Regions from separate parts of the Streptomyces sp. NBC_01257 genome, predicted to be linked through region 1. Evidence: predicted binding sites of a transcription regulator. Region 1 holds the regulator's gene; the other holds the start of a gene.
What was found. Region 1 encodes HrcA, which represses chaperone genes, less so after heat shock. Its sites were predicted from a motif close to TTNGCACTCNGNNNNNCNGAGTGCNAA; they were not measured.
Positions count from the first base shown of each region.

Region 2: groES (co-chaperone GroES) is a predicted target of HrcA. The motif match lies at 3,205-3,231, and genes of this name have one in related genera.

Region 1 is NZ_CP108472.1:3,075,974-3,083,374, forward strand. It holds gene OG408_RS13085 (S41 family peptidase) at 1-948, opposite strand, end outside; gene OG408_RS13090 (hypothetical protein) at 1,018-1,569, opposite strand; gene OG408_RS13095 (16S rRNA (uracil(1498)-N(3))-methyltransferase) at 1,642-2,388, opposite strand; gene OG408_RS13100 (nitronate monooxygenase) at 2,385-3,458, opposite strand; gene dnaJ (molecular chaperone DnaJ) at 3,572-4,708, opposite strand; gene hrcA (heat-inducible transcriptional repressor HrcA) at 4,709-5,725, opposite strand; gene OG408_RS13115 (MBL fold metallo-hydrolase) at 5,911-6,642, shown strand; gene OG408_RS13120 (DUF3097 domain-containing protein) at 6,668-7,401, shown strand, end outside.
Region 2 is NZ_CP108472.1:5,518,472-5,525,872, reverse strand. It holds gene OG408_RS24085 (hydroxyacid dehydrogenase) at 1-713, shown strand, start outside; gene groL (chaperonin GroEL) at 1,020-2,642, opposite strand; gene groES (co-chaperone GroES) at 2,745-3,053, opposite strand; gene OG408_RS24070 (hypothetical protein) at 3,298-3,636, opposite strand; gene OG408_RS24065 (polysaccharide deacetylase family protein) at 3,633-4,649, opposite strand; gene OG408_RS24060 (THUMP-like domain-containing protein) at 4,746-5,993, shown strand; gene OG408_RS24055 (hypothetical protein) at 6,006-6,371, opposite strand; gene OG408_RS24050 (hypothetical protein) at 6,424-7,089, opposite strand; gene OG408_RS24045 (VOC family protein) at 7,136-7,401, opposite strand, start outside.

The DNA.
Region 1 (7,401 bases):
GCGGTGGGTGACCCAGTGGACGGCGCCGCGGGAGCCGACGGCGCTGCCGCGGCCGGTGCGGTCGGGGGACGCGGTGTGCAGGTGGCTGCCGGCGTGCACGGGGTGCGGCTGGAGGTCGGCGCGCTGGCCGCCGAGCCTGATGTCGAGGCGGCGGGGTGCGTCGCTCTCCAGGCTGTCCAGGAGCCACAGTTCACCGGCGGAGGCGTAGGCGACGCGGGTGCCGTCGGTGGTGGCGTGCCGGGCGTAGAAGCCCTCGATGCCGGTGTGCCGGCGCAGGTCCGTGCCGTCGGGGAGGGAGGAGTAGAGCGCGCCGACGCCTTCGTGGTCGGAGAGGAAGGCGATGCGCTCGCCCACCCAGAGCGGGCACTCGATGTTGCCGTCCAGCTCCTCGTGGACGCGGACGAACTCCGCCGGGTCCCCCTCGGCCGCGATCCAGAGCTTGCCGGCCGTGCCGCCCCGGTAGCGCTTCCAGGTGGCGGCCTCGCGCCCCATGGTGGCCGAGAGCAGCAGGACCCGTCCGCCGGGTCCGTACGCGAGGGAGCCGACCGGCCCGTACGGGAGGGTCCGTGCGGGGCCGCCGTCGACCGGGACGGCCCGGGCCCAGCTGCGGCGCAGCGAGACCTGGCCCTGGGTGCTGGTGACCAGCACGTCGCCCTCGGGGGTCCAGCCGCGCACCGCGGTGCGCGCGTCGCCCCAGTGCGTCAGCCGCCGGGAGGGGCCGCCGTCGACGGGGGCGAGGTGCACCTCGGGGGCCCCGTCCCGGGTGGACGTCCAGGCGACGAGGGTGCCGTCGGGCGATATCCGCGGCTGGGTGACGGGGCGGTTGTCGGCGCTGACACGCCAGGCTCGGCCGCCGTCGAGCGGCGCGAGCCAGACATCGTCCTCGGCGGTGAAGGCGATCGAGTCGCCCTGGACATGGGGATACCGGAGGTAGGAAGGCTGTGTCACATCGATCACCCTAGGCCGCCGCCGTGCCTGGTGGAACGGGGTTGGCCGGAGTCCGACCGTCCGGCCGGGTCACTTGCCCTGGGGGTATTCGGTGACCGTGACGGTCACGGTGACGGCCGGCCGGGCCCCTCCCCCGCCGCCGCTGCCGCCGCCGTCGTCCGGGGCGGGGGTCGAGGGCGGTGCGTCGCAGTTGCCGAGCAGGGTGGCCCGGAAGACGGTCCGGCCGCCCGCCTTCGCGGTCAGGTCGCCGCGCACGCACCGGCCGTCAACTGCCTGCCGCACCTGGCCGTTGATCGTGATGTCCTGGCCGCTCTTCGTCTTGCCGTCGCAGTCGACGTCGGCGATGCGGCGGGTGGAGGCGGTGGGCGAAGCGGCCCGGGCGGAGGATTTCGCCGCGCCTTCCTCGCCGGTGCGCGCCGTGCACGTCAGCCAGCGCACGTCGACGCCTTCGTGCTCCAGGGCGCGGGTGCCGGTGCGGTCGGTGGTCACGGCGATGGACGCGGTGTTCAGCCCGTCGACGGGCTCGCAGGCGGCGAGGCCCACGACGGCGGTGGCCGCGAGGCAGAGCGCGGCCGGAAAGCGGCGGGCCGTTCGACGGCCCCATGCCCTTGATGTCCCCATACGGGCAGCTTCCCACCGCTCCTGACGGAACGGTAGACCGCTTGCGGCCACAACCGCCCCGGGTGAACGGGGTTACGACCAGCGGCCCGTGCGCCCCAGCAGCAGCGCGGTCGCCGCCGTGCCGGCGGTGGAGGTGCGCAGGACCGTCGGCCCGAGCCGGCAGGTGCGCGCCCCCGCAGCCGCGAAGACGGCCAACTCATCCGGTGAGACGCCGCCTTCGGGGCCGACGACCAGCAGGATCTCGCCCTTGTCGGGCAGGGGGACGGTGGCCAGCGGCTCGCTGTCGTGGTCGCGGTCCTCGTGCAGGACGGCCGCGAAGTCGGCTGTGGCCAGAAGTGCGGCAACCTGCTTCGTCGTGAGCGCGTCCGCCACCTCCGGGAAGCGCACCCGGCGGGACTGCTTGCCAGCCTCACGGGCCGTACTGCGCCATTTCGTCAGGGACTTGAGGCCGCGGTCGCCCTTCCACTGGGTGATGCAGCGGGCCGCCTGCCACGGCACGATCGCGTCGACGCCGGTCTCCGTCATCGTCTCGACGGCGAGCTCGCCCCGGTCGCCCTTGGGCAGCGCCTGGACGACGGTGATGCGGATGCCGGGCCGGGGCTCCTCGTGGACGGACTCCAGACCGGTGACCACCAGCCGGTCCTTGCCCTCGGCGGCGCTCACGACGCCCTCCGCCCAGTGCCCCTGGCCGTCCGTCAGGACGACGTCCTCACCGGCGCGCAGGCGTTTCACGGAGACGGCGTGCCGCCCCTCGGGCCCTTCCAGGACGAAGTCCGGCCCCTGCGGCATCCGGTCGACGACGAAGACGGGTGCCGTCACTGTGTACTCCTCGTGCTCACTGCCGCCCGTGCGGCGTCCAGTTCCTCGGCGAGCAGTCTGACCAGCCGGCCGGCGGGCAGCTCGCGCGCCATCCGGTGTCCCTGCCCCGCCCACAGTGCCATGCCCTGCGCGTCCCCGGCCTTGGCCGCCGCCTTGCGCAGCGCGGACGTCAGATGGTGCACCTGGGGGTAGGCGGCGGGGGCGTACGGCCCGTGCTCGCGTACGAAGCGGTTGACCAGGCCGCGGGCCGGGCGTCCGGAGAACGCCCGGGTCAGGGTGGTGCGGACGAACAGCGGGTTGGTCAGGGCCTGTTTGTGCAGCAGATGGGCGCCCGACTCGGGACAGGCCAGGAAGGCGGTGCCGAGCTGGGCGGCGTCGGCGCCCGCCGCGAGCACCGCGGCGATCTGGGAGCCGCGCATCAGCCCGCCGGCGGCGATGACCGGTATCTGCACGGTCTCGCGCACCTGGGCCACCAGGCAGAGCAGCCCGGTGCCGGAGCCGTCGGTCTGCGGGTCGTCGCGGAACGTGGCCTGGTGGCCGCCCGCCTCGACGCCCTGGGCGCAGACGGCGTCGGCGCCCGCCCACTGGGCGGCCTGCGCCTCCTCGGGCGAGGTGACCGTGACGACGGTGTACGTGCCCACCGCGGCGAACGCGTCGAGGGTGTCGCGGGAGGGGCAGCCGAAGGTGAAGGAGACCACCGGGACGGGGTCCTCCAGCAGGATGGCGAGCTTGGCCTCGTAGCCGTCGTCGCCGCCGGTGTCGGTGTCGCCGAGCGGGGTCTCGTACCAGGAGGTCTCGCCCGCGAGCTGGTGCCGGTACACGTCGACCGCGGCCGGGTCGGCGAGGTTCGGCTGCGGCATGAAGAGATTGACGCCGAAGGGCTGACCGGTGAGCCCGCGCACCTGTTTGACCTCGTTGTACATGCCGTCCGTCGTCTTGTACCCGGCGGCCAGGAAGCCGAGTCCGCCGGCCTCGGCGACGGCCGCGACGAGCTGCGGACAGGAGGTTCCGCCCGCCATCGGGGCCTGCACGATCGGATACCGGCAGAGATCGGTCAACGCGGATGACATGACCGCATCGTGTCATGTCTCCCGTGTCCGGTGATGCGCACCCCACTGACACGTTTTGTCCGCAATGCGGTACGGGCCCGGAATCCGGGCCCGTACGACATCGGCGTGCGGCTCTAGCGGCCGTTGAACGCGTCCTTCAGACGCGAGAACAGCCCCTGCTGCCCGGGCTGGAACTGGCCGGTGGGCCGCTCCTCGCCGCGCAGTTTCGACAGCTCGCGCAGCAGGCGCTCCTGCTCGGGGTCCATCTTCGTCGGGGTCATCACCTCGACGTGCACGATCAGGTCGCCGCGCCCGCCGCCGCGCAGGTGCGTGATGCCGCGCCCGTGCAGCGGGACGGACTGGCCGGACTGGGTGCCCGGCCGGATGTCGACCTCCTCCAGTCCGTCGAGCGTCTCCAGCGGCACCTTGGTGCCGAGGGCCGCCGCCGTCATGGGGATGGTGACCGTGCAGTGCAGATCGTCACCGCGCCGCTGGAACACGGCGTGCGGCAGCTCGTGGATCTCGACGTAGAGATCACCGGCCGGGCCGCCGCCGGGGCCGACCTCGCCCTCGCCCGCGAGCTGGATGCGGGTGCCGTTGTCGACACCCGCGGGGATCTTCACGGTGAGCGTGCGCCTCGACCGGATGCGGCCGTCGCCGGCGCACTCCGGGCAGGGGGTCGGCACGACCGTGCCGAAGCCCTGGCACTGCGGGCAGGGCCGCGAGGTCATGACCTGGCCGAGGAACGACCGGGTGACCTGGGAGACCTCGCCGCGGCCGCGGCACATGTCACACGTCTGGGCGGAGGTGCCGGGCGCGGCGCCCTCGCCGTTGCAGGTCGTACAGACGACGGCCGTGTCGACCTGGATGTCCTTGGTCGTACCGAAGGCCGCCTCGGAGAGGTCGATCTCCAGCCGGATCATGGCGTCCTGGCCGCGCCGGGTGCGCGAACGGGGTCCGCGCTGCGACGCCGTGCCGAAGAACGCGTCCATGATGTCGGAGAAGTTGCCGAAGCCGCCCTGTCCGAATCCGCCCGCGCCACCTCCGCCGGAGGCGGACAGCGGGTCGCCGCCGAGGTCGTAGACCTGCTTCTTCTGGGCGTCCGACAACACCTCGTAAGCGGCGTTGATCTCCTTGAACCGCTCCTGGGTCTTCGGATCGGGGTTCACATCCGGGTGCAGCTCGCGGGCGAGCCTCCGGAAAGCCTTCTTGATCTCGTCCTGCGAAGCGTCGCGGCGCACGCCGAGTACGGCGTAGTAGTCCGTGGCCACTTACGACTCCGCCAGGATCTGTCCGACGTAACGTGCCACTGCGCGTACCGCTCCCATCGTTCCGGGGTAGTCCATGCGGGTCGGTCCGACCACGCCGAGTTTGGCGACTGCCTCGTCGCCCGAACCGTAGCCGACCGCGACGACGGACGTGGAGTTGAGCCCCTCGTGGGCGTTCTCGTGCCCGATACGTACGGTCATGCCCGAGTCCTTGGCCTCGCCGAGCAGCTTCAGCAGCACGACCTGCTCCTCCAGTGCCTCCAGCACCGGCCGGATCATCACCGGGAAGTCGTGTCCGAAGCGGGTGAGGTTGGAGGTGCCGCCGATCATCAGCCGCTCCTCCGTCTCCTCGACGAGGGTTTCGAGCAGGATCGAGAGCACGGTGGACACGGTTCCCCGGTCCTCGCTCTCGAAGGATTCCGGCAGGTCCTGCACCAGTTGCGGGACGTCGGCGAACCGGCGTCCCACCACCCGGCTGTTGAGCCGGGCCCGCAGATCGGCGACGGAGGTCTCGCCGAACGGCGCGGGGCAGTCGACCAGCCGCTGTTCGACCCGGCCGGTGTCCGTGATCAGCACGAGCATCAGCCGGGCGGGGGCCAGGGACAGCAGTTCCACGTGCCGCACCGTCGAGCGGGTCAGCGAGGGGTACTGCACGACGGCGACCTGCCGGGTCAGCTGCGCGAGCAGCCGTACGGTCCGTCCCACGACGTCGTCGAGGTCGACCGCGCCGTCGAGGAAATTCTGAATGGCACGGCGCTCCGGCGACGACAGGGGCTTGACGCCCGCGAGCCTGTCGACGAAGAGCCGGTAACCCTTGTCCGTCGGGATGCGTCCCGCGCTGGTGTGCGGCTGGGCGATGAAGCCCTCGTCCTCCAGCACCGCCATGTCGTTGCGGACGGTGGCCGGGGAGACCCCCAGCTTGTGCCGCTCGGTGAGCGCCTTGGAGCCGACGGGCTCCTCGGTGCCGACATAGTCCTGGACGATGGCGCGCAGCACTTCGAGTCTGCGTTCGCTGAGCATCGCGCACACCTCCAGCTGTGTACCTCGGTGGTTCTCGGGCCGTTCCCGGGACCGTCCCTGGCACTCTGTGCGTACGAGTGCCAGCAATCCCCCGGTCAGTGTACGGCGACGGGGTAGCCCCCTAGCAAGGGCGACCGGCCACGCTACCGCGAGACTGCGCAGGTCGTTGCCGATAGCGTCGTCGTATGGACGCCTCTTGGGAAGAGTTCGGCTGGGAGCGACTCGGACACGGAGTGGGCCGGCGACGCCTTCCGGTGTGGGATGCAACGGTCGCACTGGTGGCCGGGACGGACGGAGTGCTGCTCTGCGACACCGGGTCGTCACTGCGTGAAGCGGTGGAGGTGCGCGGTCAGGCGCAGGCACTGCTGGGCCGGAGGGTGACGCATATCGCACTCAGCCACCCCCACTTCGATCACGTACTGGGCACGGCGGCCTTCGCCGGGACACAGGTGTACGGCGCGGGGGGCATGGCGGATCTGCTGCGGCGCTCGGCGGACGAACTCCACACCGACGCGGTGCGGCAGGGCCTGCCCGAACAGGACGCGGCGGAGTCCGCCGACGTACTCGTGGCGCCCCGCCACGAGGTGATCGCCGAGTGGACGCTCGATCTGGGCGGCGGGCGCGAGGTGCTCCTGGTGAACGCGGGTCCGGCGCACAGCGGTCACGACCTGGCGGTGCTGGTCCCCGGCGGCTCCGGCTCGCCCGCGATCGTGTTCTGCGGCGACCTGGTCGAGGAGTCCGGCGAACCGCAGGCGGGCCCGGACGCGTTCCCGGCCCGCTGGCCCGCGGCGCTGGACCGGCTGCTGGAGCTGGGCGGCGAGGACGCGCTGTACGTGCCGGGGCACGGGGCGGTGGTGGACGCCGCGTTCGTACGGGCCCAGCGCGAACGGCTGGCCGCGCGGTTCGGCGTGTCGTGAGCCGCTCCCGCCTTATCGTCATCCGATGCGCAGCTACCAGCCGGACCTGACCCCGCCGTGGAAGAAGTCCGCCCCCGCCCCCGAGGTGTCCGCCGAGCCCGATCTGGTCGTGGAGGACGTCGCCACCGGCTTCTGCGGTGCGGTGATCCGGTGCGAGAAGACCGCCGAGGGCCCGACGGTGACCCTGGAGGACCGCTTCGGCAAGCACCGGGTCTTCCCGATGGCACCGCGCGGCTTCCTGCTGGAGGGCCGGGTCGTCACGCTGGTACGCCCGTCGGCGGGCGGCCCCGCACGCCCCGCCCGCACGGCCTCCGGCTCGGTGGCCGTGCACGGGGCGCGGGCCCGGGTGGCGCGGGCCGGCCGGATCTACGTGGAGGGCCGGCACGACGCCGAACTGGTGGAGCGGGTGTGGGGCGACGACCTGCGGATCGAGGGCGTGGTCGTGGAGTACCTGGAGGGCATCGACGACCTGCCCGCGATCGTGCGCGAGTTCTCACCGGGCCCGGACGCACGGCTGGGTGTGCTGGTCGACCATCTCGTCCCCGGCTCCAAGGAGTCCCGGATCGCCGCACAGATCTCGGACGGCGACGTGCTGGTGGTCGGCCACCCGTACATCGACGTATGGGAGGCGGTGAAGCCGTCGTCGGTGGGAATCCCCGGCTGGCCGGTGGTGCCGCGCGGCCAGGACTGGAAGACGGGCGTGTGCCGCTCGCTGGGCTGGCCGGAGAACACGGGGGCGGCCTGGCAGCGCATCCTGTC
Region 2 (7,401 bases), 2.4 Mb from region 1:
GCATCCAGGTCACCTCGGTGGCCGCGGCGAACGCCCGCCCGGTCGCCGAGTACACGCTGGCCGCGATCCTCTTCGCGGGCAAGAACGTCCTGGGCAGCGCCCGCCGCTACCGCGAACTGCGGGCACCGCACGACTGGCGGGAGGAGCTGGACGGCTGGGGCAACCACGGCCGTACGGTCGGCATCGTCGGCGCCTCCCGCACCGGGCGCCGGATCATCGAGCTGCTGCGGCCGTTCGACTTCGAGGTCCTGCTGTACGACCCGTACCTGTCCCCCGCCTCCGCGACCCGGCTCGGCGTCGAACCGGTGGCACTGGACGAACTCTGCGCGCGCAGCGGGATCGTGTCCGTCCACGCACCCGAACTCCCGGCCACCCGCCACATGATCGGCGCCGCGCAGCTGGCGGCGATGGCGGACGGCGCGACGCTGATCAACACCGCCCGGGGTTCGCTCGTCGACGAGGACGCACTGCTCCCCGAGCTGACGAGCGGGCGGCTGCACGCGGTCCTGGACGTGACGGACCCCGAACTGCCGCCGGCCGCCTCGCCGCTGTACGACCTGCCGAACGTGCTGCTGACCCCTCACATCGCGGGTTCGCTCGGCAACGAACTGCACCGGATGGCGGACCAGGCCCTGGACGAACTGGAACGCTTCGCGACCGGCCGCCCGTTCGCGGACCCGGTACACGGGGACGCGTTGTCGCGCTCGGCGTGAGGCGGGGGGCGAAAGGAGGCCCTCCGGGCATCCCCAGCCCCTCCGGCTATTGAGGTTTCGCCGGGCAACTCCAGCCCCGCCGGCGTTTGAGGCGCGGGGTCCGGGGCGGAGCCCGGGGGGCCCTGCCCCCGGACCCCCGCTCCTCAATCGCCGGCGGGGCTGAGGTTGCCCCGAGGGCTGGAGTCGGCCGGCTGAACCTCATACGCGAGCAGAGACAGGTCCGGCCCGGGCCGAGGCCGGGCACGCGAAAGGCCCGGCACCCCGAAAGGGTGCCGGGCCTCACCGCTTGCGCGGAACAGCTACCCGCTAGTGGGAGTGACCGTGGCCGTGACCGGCCTCGGCCTCTTCCTCGGCCGGCTTCTCGACGACCAGCGTCTCGGTCGTGAGCAGCAGCGACGCGATGGACGCGGCGTTCTCCAGCGCGGAGCGGGTGACCTTGACCGGGTCGATGACGCCGGCCTTCACCAGGTCGCCGTACTCGCCGGTCGCGGCGTTGAAGCCCTGACCCTTGTCGAGCTCGGAGACCTTCGAGGTGATGACGTAGCCCTCGAGGCCCGCGTTCTCCGCGATCCAGCGGAGCGGCTCGACGGCGGCGCGGCGCACGACCGCGACACCCGTGGCCTCGTCGCCGGTCTTGCCGAGGTTGCCCTCGAGGACCTTGACGGCGTGGACCAGAGCGGAGCCACCACCGGAGACGATGCCCTCCTCGACCGCGGCGCGGGTCGCGGAGATGGCGTCCTCCAGACGGTGCTTCTTCTCCTTGAGCTCGACCTCGGTGGCCGCACCGACGCGGATCACGCAGACCCCGCCGGCCAGCTTCGCCAGGCGCTCCTGGAGCTTCTCGCGGTCCCAGTCGGAGTCCGTGGACTCGATCTCGGCCTTGATCTGGTTGACGCGGCCGACGACCTCGTCGGACTTGCCGCCACCGTCGACGATGGTGGTGTCGTCCTTGGAGACGGTCACGCGGCGGGCGGTGCCCAGCACGTCCAGACCGGCCTGGTCGAGCTTGAGGCCGACCTCCTCGGCGATGACGGTCGCACCGGTGAGGGTGGCGATGTCGCCGAGCATGGCCTTGCGGCGGTCACCGAAGCCCGGGGCCTTCACCGCGACGGCGTTGAAGGTGCCACGGATCTTGTTGACGACCAGGGTCGACAGGGCCTCGCCCTCGACGTCCTCGGCGATGATCAGCAGCGGCTTGGAGGCACCGGCCTGGATGACCTTCTCCAGGAGCGGCAGCAGCTCCTGGATCGAGCCGATCTTGCCCTGGTGGATCAGGATGTACGGGTCGTCGAGGACGGCCTCCATACGCTCCTGGTCGGTCACCATGTACGGGGACAGGTAGCCCTTGTCGAAGGCCATGCCCTCGGTGAAGTCGAGGTCCAGACCGAAGGTGTTGGACTCCTCGACGGTGATGACACCGTCCTTGCCGACCTTGTCCATCGCGTCCGCGATGAGCTCGCCGACCTGGGTGTCCTGCGCGGAGAGCGCGGCCACGGCGGCGATGTCGGACTTGTCCTCGATCGGGCGGGCGGTCGCGAGGAGCTCCTCGGACACGGCCTTGACCGCGGCGTCGATGCCCTTCTTCAGGGCGGCCGGGGACGCGCCCGCGGCCACGTTGCGCAGACCCTCGCGGACGAGCGCCTGGGCGAGGACGGTGGCGGTGGTCGTACCGTCACCGGCCACGTCGTTGGTCTTGGTCGCCACCTCCTTCACCAGCTGCGCACCGAGGTTCTCGTACGGGTCGTCCAGCTCGACCTCGCGCGCGATGGTGACACCGTCGTTGGTGATGGTGGGAGCACCGAACTTCTTGTCGATGACGACGTTGCGGCCCTTGGGACCGATCGTCACCTTCACCGTGTCGGCAAGCTTGTTGACGCCGCGCTCGAGGGCGCGACGGGCGTCCTCGTCGAACTTCAGGATCTTCGCCATGGAGCTGAACTGTCCTCTCAAAACAAGAACTGCGCCCCTGCCGCCCGGCTAGTTATCTCGCAGGGGGCCAGGGGCGCAGAACAGAAGCAAACGTTGGGTGAATTACTTCTCGATGATCGCGAGCACGTCGCGAGCCGAGAGGACGAGGTACTCCTCGCCGTTGTACTTCACCTCGGTGCCGCCGTACTTGCTGTACAGAACGACATCGCCGGTCTTGACGTCGAGCGGAAGGCGCTCGCCGTTCTCGAAGCGGCCCGGGCCCACGGCCAGGACGACGCCCTCCTGGGGCTTCTCCTTGGCGGTGTCCGGAATGACCAGGCCGGAGGCCGTGGTCTGCTCGGCGTCGAGCGGCTGGACCACAATGCGGTCCTCGAGCGGCTTGATCGCAACCTTGGAGCTGGCGGTCGACACGATCCGGTCTCCCCCTTCGGAGATCTCACGGGGTTATCAGTCTGGGGTGGCGACCAGGTGGGCCCGTCGTCGCGGGTGCCGGACCTGCCGGTCGCACAGAACTGCTGGCACTCTCCAGTGGGGAGTGCCAGCACTGAGACTATGACCGCGATTAGCACTCGGTCAAGCGGAGTGCCAATTCACGCCCTCGTGGCGTCTCCGGAGAGGTCCGGACCGCGCGCCGGAGCAGGTCCGGATCCGGCGACTACCGCCTCGCGCACCCCGCCTCCACGGCCGGGGCCCCCGACTCGTAACGTCCCGGCCGCCCCGGCCGTTCCGGCCACCAGTGGACCGGTGGCCGCACCCGGTAGCCGCCGGCCGCGGGACCGCCGCAGGCGACGACGACCATCGCCCCCGGCGCCCCGTGGTCACCGCGCACCGCCGCGGGCCGCGCCTCCGGGTCGCTCGGCGACGGATGCACCCGCTGCGCCGCCTTGCGGCCCAGCCGCTCGATCGGGTCCACCGACTGCGCGCAGCCTGCGGTGGCGGTCAGGAGCGCACCGGCGGTCAGCAGTCCGGCCAGCAGCCGGTGCGCCCTTCTCATACGTAGTCCTCCAGCCGGGCCACGGCGTAACCCTTGTCCGTGATGACCTTCATGACGGACCGGATCAGGTCGGGCATGCTGCCCTTCCAGTCCTTCTTGCCGCGGAAGTGCGTGAGGATGATGTCGCCGGGGTGCAGGTCCTGGTCCTCCTCGCGCCACTCCATGTGGTCGGGGAACGCCTCCGCAGCCCACAGCGGCACGGCCGTGATGCCGCAGGACTTGGCGATCCGCAGGGTGTCGCCGTTGTAGTTCCCGTACGGCGGCCGGAAGAGCCGGGGGCGCTCGCCGTACTGCTTCTCCAGGATGTCCTGCTGGTCGCAGATCTCCCGCTGCTGCTCCTCGTGGGAGAGACCGGGCATGTAGCGGTGGTTCAGCGTGTGGTTGCCGAGGACGACGCCGCGCGCCTGGGCCTCCTTGAAGTACGCGTAGTCGTCGCGCACCAGGTAGTCGCTGAGGAAGGCGCTGTACGGGATGTTCAGCTCCGACATCATCTTCAGCAGCTCGGGGTCCTTGTCGTCCCCGTCGTCCATCGTCAGGAAGACGATCTTGTCCTTGGTGGGGACCGTCGTGAAGACCGGCGGCAGGGACGCGTCACCGCCCTCGACCTCGAAGCCCTTGCGGGTGGTGAGGTGCGGTTTCACGGCGGGCGGCGCCGGCGGGGTCAGCGGGGTGCCCGCCAGGCCCCACTTCTTCGCGGCGACGGCCCGTGCGGCCAGGGCGCGGCGCGCCTTCTCGGCCTGCGCGGCTACGGACCCCGCCGCTCCCGCCGGGGGCCCGCCCTGCTGTCCGGCCTGGGCGGCGGCCGCGCGGCCGGGGTCGGCCGGTGCGCGCTCGGCGGTCTCGGCGGCACAGCCCGAGCCGACGGCGGCGACCAGGAGCGCGGCGACGACCGCATAGCCCGGCCGGCGCCGCAGGTGCCCCCGTCCGCGCCTCGCCCGTCCCTGCCCGCACGACTCCGCACCCGGTCTGCGCCTCTTCATGTCCAATTCTTCCTTTTGTCGTACTGGCTGCATGGCGCCGCATCCTGCCAGCCCGGGGCCGGGCTTCCGGGCCGACACAGCGCCCGCCCCGCACGGTCCCCCGGCTGGCGCGCAGCCGACTGGCCCACAATGGGGCGGGTGAACGCTCTCTCCCCGGCCGGCCCGTCCGACGCCCCCGACCCCCTCGCCGACTTCCTGGCCCTGCGCACCCCCGAGGGCGCCGGACTGCTGGCCGGCCTGCGGTCGTACGACCCCGCCACGGAACTGGCCACCGCCACCCGGCTGCGCCGCACCCACCCGGCCGCCCTCGTCTCGGCGGCCATCGGCCAGGCCCGGCTGCGGCAGCGGGCGGTGGCGAAGTTCGGGGCCGAGGACGCGCACCGGATGTTCTTCACGCCGAACGGGGTCGAGCAGGCGACCCGCACCTCGGTGGCCGGCTACCGCGCCCGGCGGTTCGCGGACGCCGGGGTGCGCAGCGTCGCCGACCTCTGCTGCGGGATCGGCGGCGACGCGATCGCCCTGGCCCGGGCCGGGATCTCCGTCCTCGCCGTCGACCGCGATCCGCTGACCGCCGAGGTGGCCCGCGCCAACGCCGCCGCGCTCGGCCTGGACGCGCTGATCGAGGTCCGGTGCGCGGACGTCACCGAGATCGACACCACGCCCTACGACGCGGTCTTCGTCGACCCGGCCCGGCGCGGCGGACGCGGCAGGATCTTCGACCCGGAGGCGTACTCCCCGCCCCTGTCCTGGGCGACCGCGGCCGCGCTGAAGGCGCCGAGGGCCGCGCTGAAGATCGCCCCGGGTGTCCCGCACGAGGCGATCGGGCCGCAGGCGGAGGCCGAGTGGATCTCGGACGGCGGCGACGTGAAGGAGGCGGTGCTGTGGTTCGGCGAGGGCTTCGAGGCCGGCTCCTACCGCGCGACGCTGCTCCCGTCGGGCGCCACCCTGGCGGCTCCGGCCGCGCTGCCCGCCCCGCCGGTCGGCCCGGTGGGCCGCTATCTGTACGAGCCGGACGGTGCGGTGATCCGGGCGCATCTGGTCGCCGGCATCGTGGAGCGCTGCCACGGCCGGCTGATCGACGGGATGATCGCGTACGTCACGAGCGACGAGCTGTACGACTCCCCGTACACCGCCGGCTACGAGATCACCGATCAGCTGCCCTTCAACGTGAAGCGGCTGAAGGCGCTGCTGCGGGAGCGCGAGGTCGGTGTCCTCACGGTCAAGAAGCGCGGCTCGGCGGTCGAACCCGAGGAGCTGCGGCGGAAGATGAAGCTCCGGGGGCCGCACGCGGCCACGGTCTTCCTGACCCGGGTCGCGGACGCGCCGACGATGCTGGTCGGCCGCCCCGTGACCGGCCCGGAGGCCGGCCTCGGGTGAGTGCGGCCAGCCTCAGGCGAGGTCGGTCAGATCGTCCGCGTACACCTGTGAGAGCGGCTGCGGACCCACGTACTGCTGGCAGTTGCACTGCCCCGACTCGAAGCGCACCGGCTTCTTCTGCTCGTCCCACGCGGTCGGCACCTCGACCCGCTCGTGGCACTTGCCCCGCTTGTCGTGCTTGGCGAGGTGGTGCGTGCAGCCGCAGACCGGCTCCGGCGGCCGGTTCGCCGCCTCGACCGCCAGCCGCTCCTGCTTGCCGGCCTCCAGCAGTTCCAGCTTGCGGGTGTGCCGATTGCGCAGAGCCGTACGGACGTTGTCGACCGCCCAGCCGAAGCCGCCCGTCCAGAAGATGATGAGCAGCCACCAGTACCACTCCATGAAACGCCCTCCCCCTGAGTCGCCCGTGTATGCGCCAAGGATAGGGCCGGGGTCAGCGGTGGGCACCGCCGCCGGAGGGGACGAGGGGATCGGACGCGGCCCGGCCGGCGAGCGTCCCGAGGATCCAACTCCGGTGCCGGAAGGCCTTGATGACGCCGATGAGGCCGATCAGCCAGCTGATGAAGCCGAGTCCCATGATCAGGGCCATCAGGCCGTAGGTGTCATGGCCCCGGACCGCGCCCGCCGGCACGGCGAAGCAGGCGTACAGCCCGAAGGCGCAGAGCGCGAAGGAACTCAGCAGCCAGGCCAGGCTCACGCCGGGCAGCCGGAGCGCACTGTCGCCCGCCGGGTCGCGGTCCAACGCGCCCCACTGCGCGAGCAGTCGGCGGATGTCCCGGTCCCGGCGCAGGCCCACGACGACGAGGACGACCGCGGGCACCAGGGCGGCGGCGCCCAGGGCGAGCAGGACCACGCCCATGATGGAGCTGATGATGTCGTACGACTCCTCGAACGTGATGAACGCGGTGCCGATCAGCGCCCAGCCGAACGCCCCGAGCGCCCCCCACGTCCAGAGCAGCCCGAGGCGGCCGGGCCCGATGTGCATCCGCACCAACGCGCCGAGGATGAAGGCCCGGTCGGCGAGCAGCGCACCCCGGTCGGGCCAGGTGCGTATCTCCACGGGTGGCGGGGGCGGCGGCAGCGCAGGGCGAGCGGACATGGGCCAGACCCTACCGAGCACCGGACGGCGCCCGGGCGGGGCGGTCTCAGGCGTTGCGCAGGGCCTCGATGTCCAGGCGCTTCATGCCGAACATCGCCTTCATGGCGCGGGCGGCCTTCTCCGGGTCCGGGTCGGTCAGGGCCTCGCCGAGACCGGGCGGGATGATCTGCCAGGACACCCCGAACCTGTCCTTGAGCCAGCCGCACTGGCTCTCCTGGCCGCCGTCCGCGGTGAGCCGGTCCCACAGCTCGTCGGCCTCCTGCTGCGAGGCGCACTCCACCGAGAGGGAGACGGCCTCGCTGAAGGGGAACT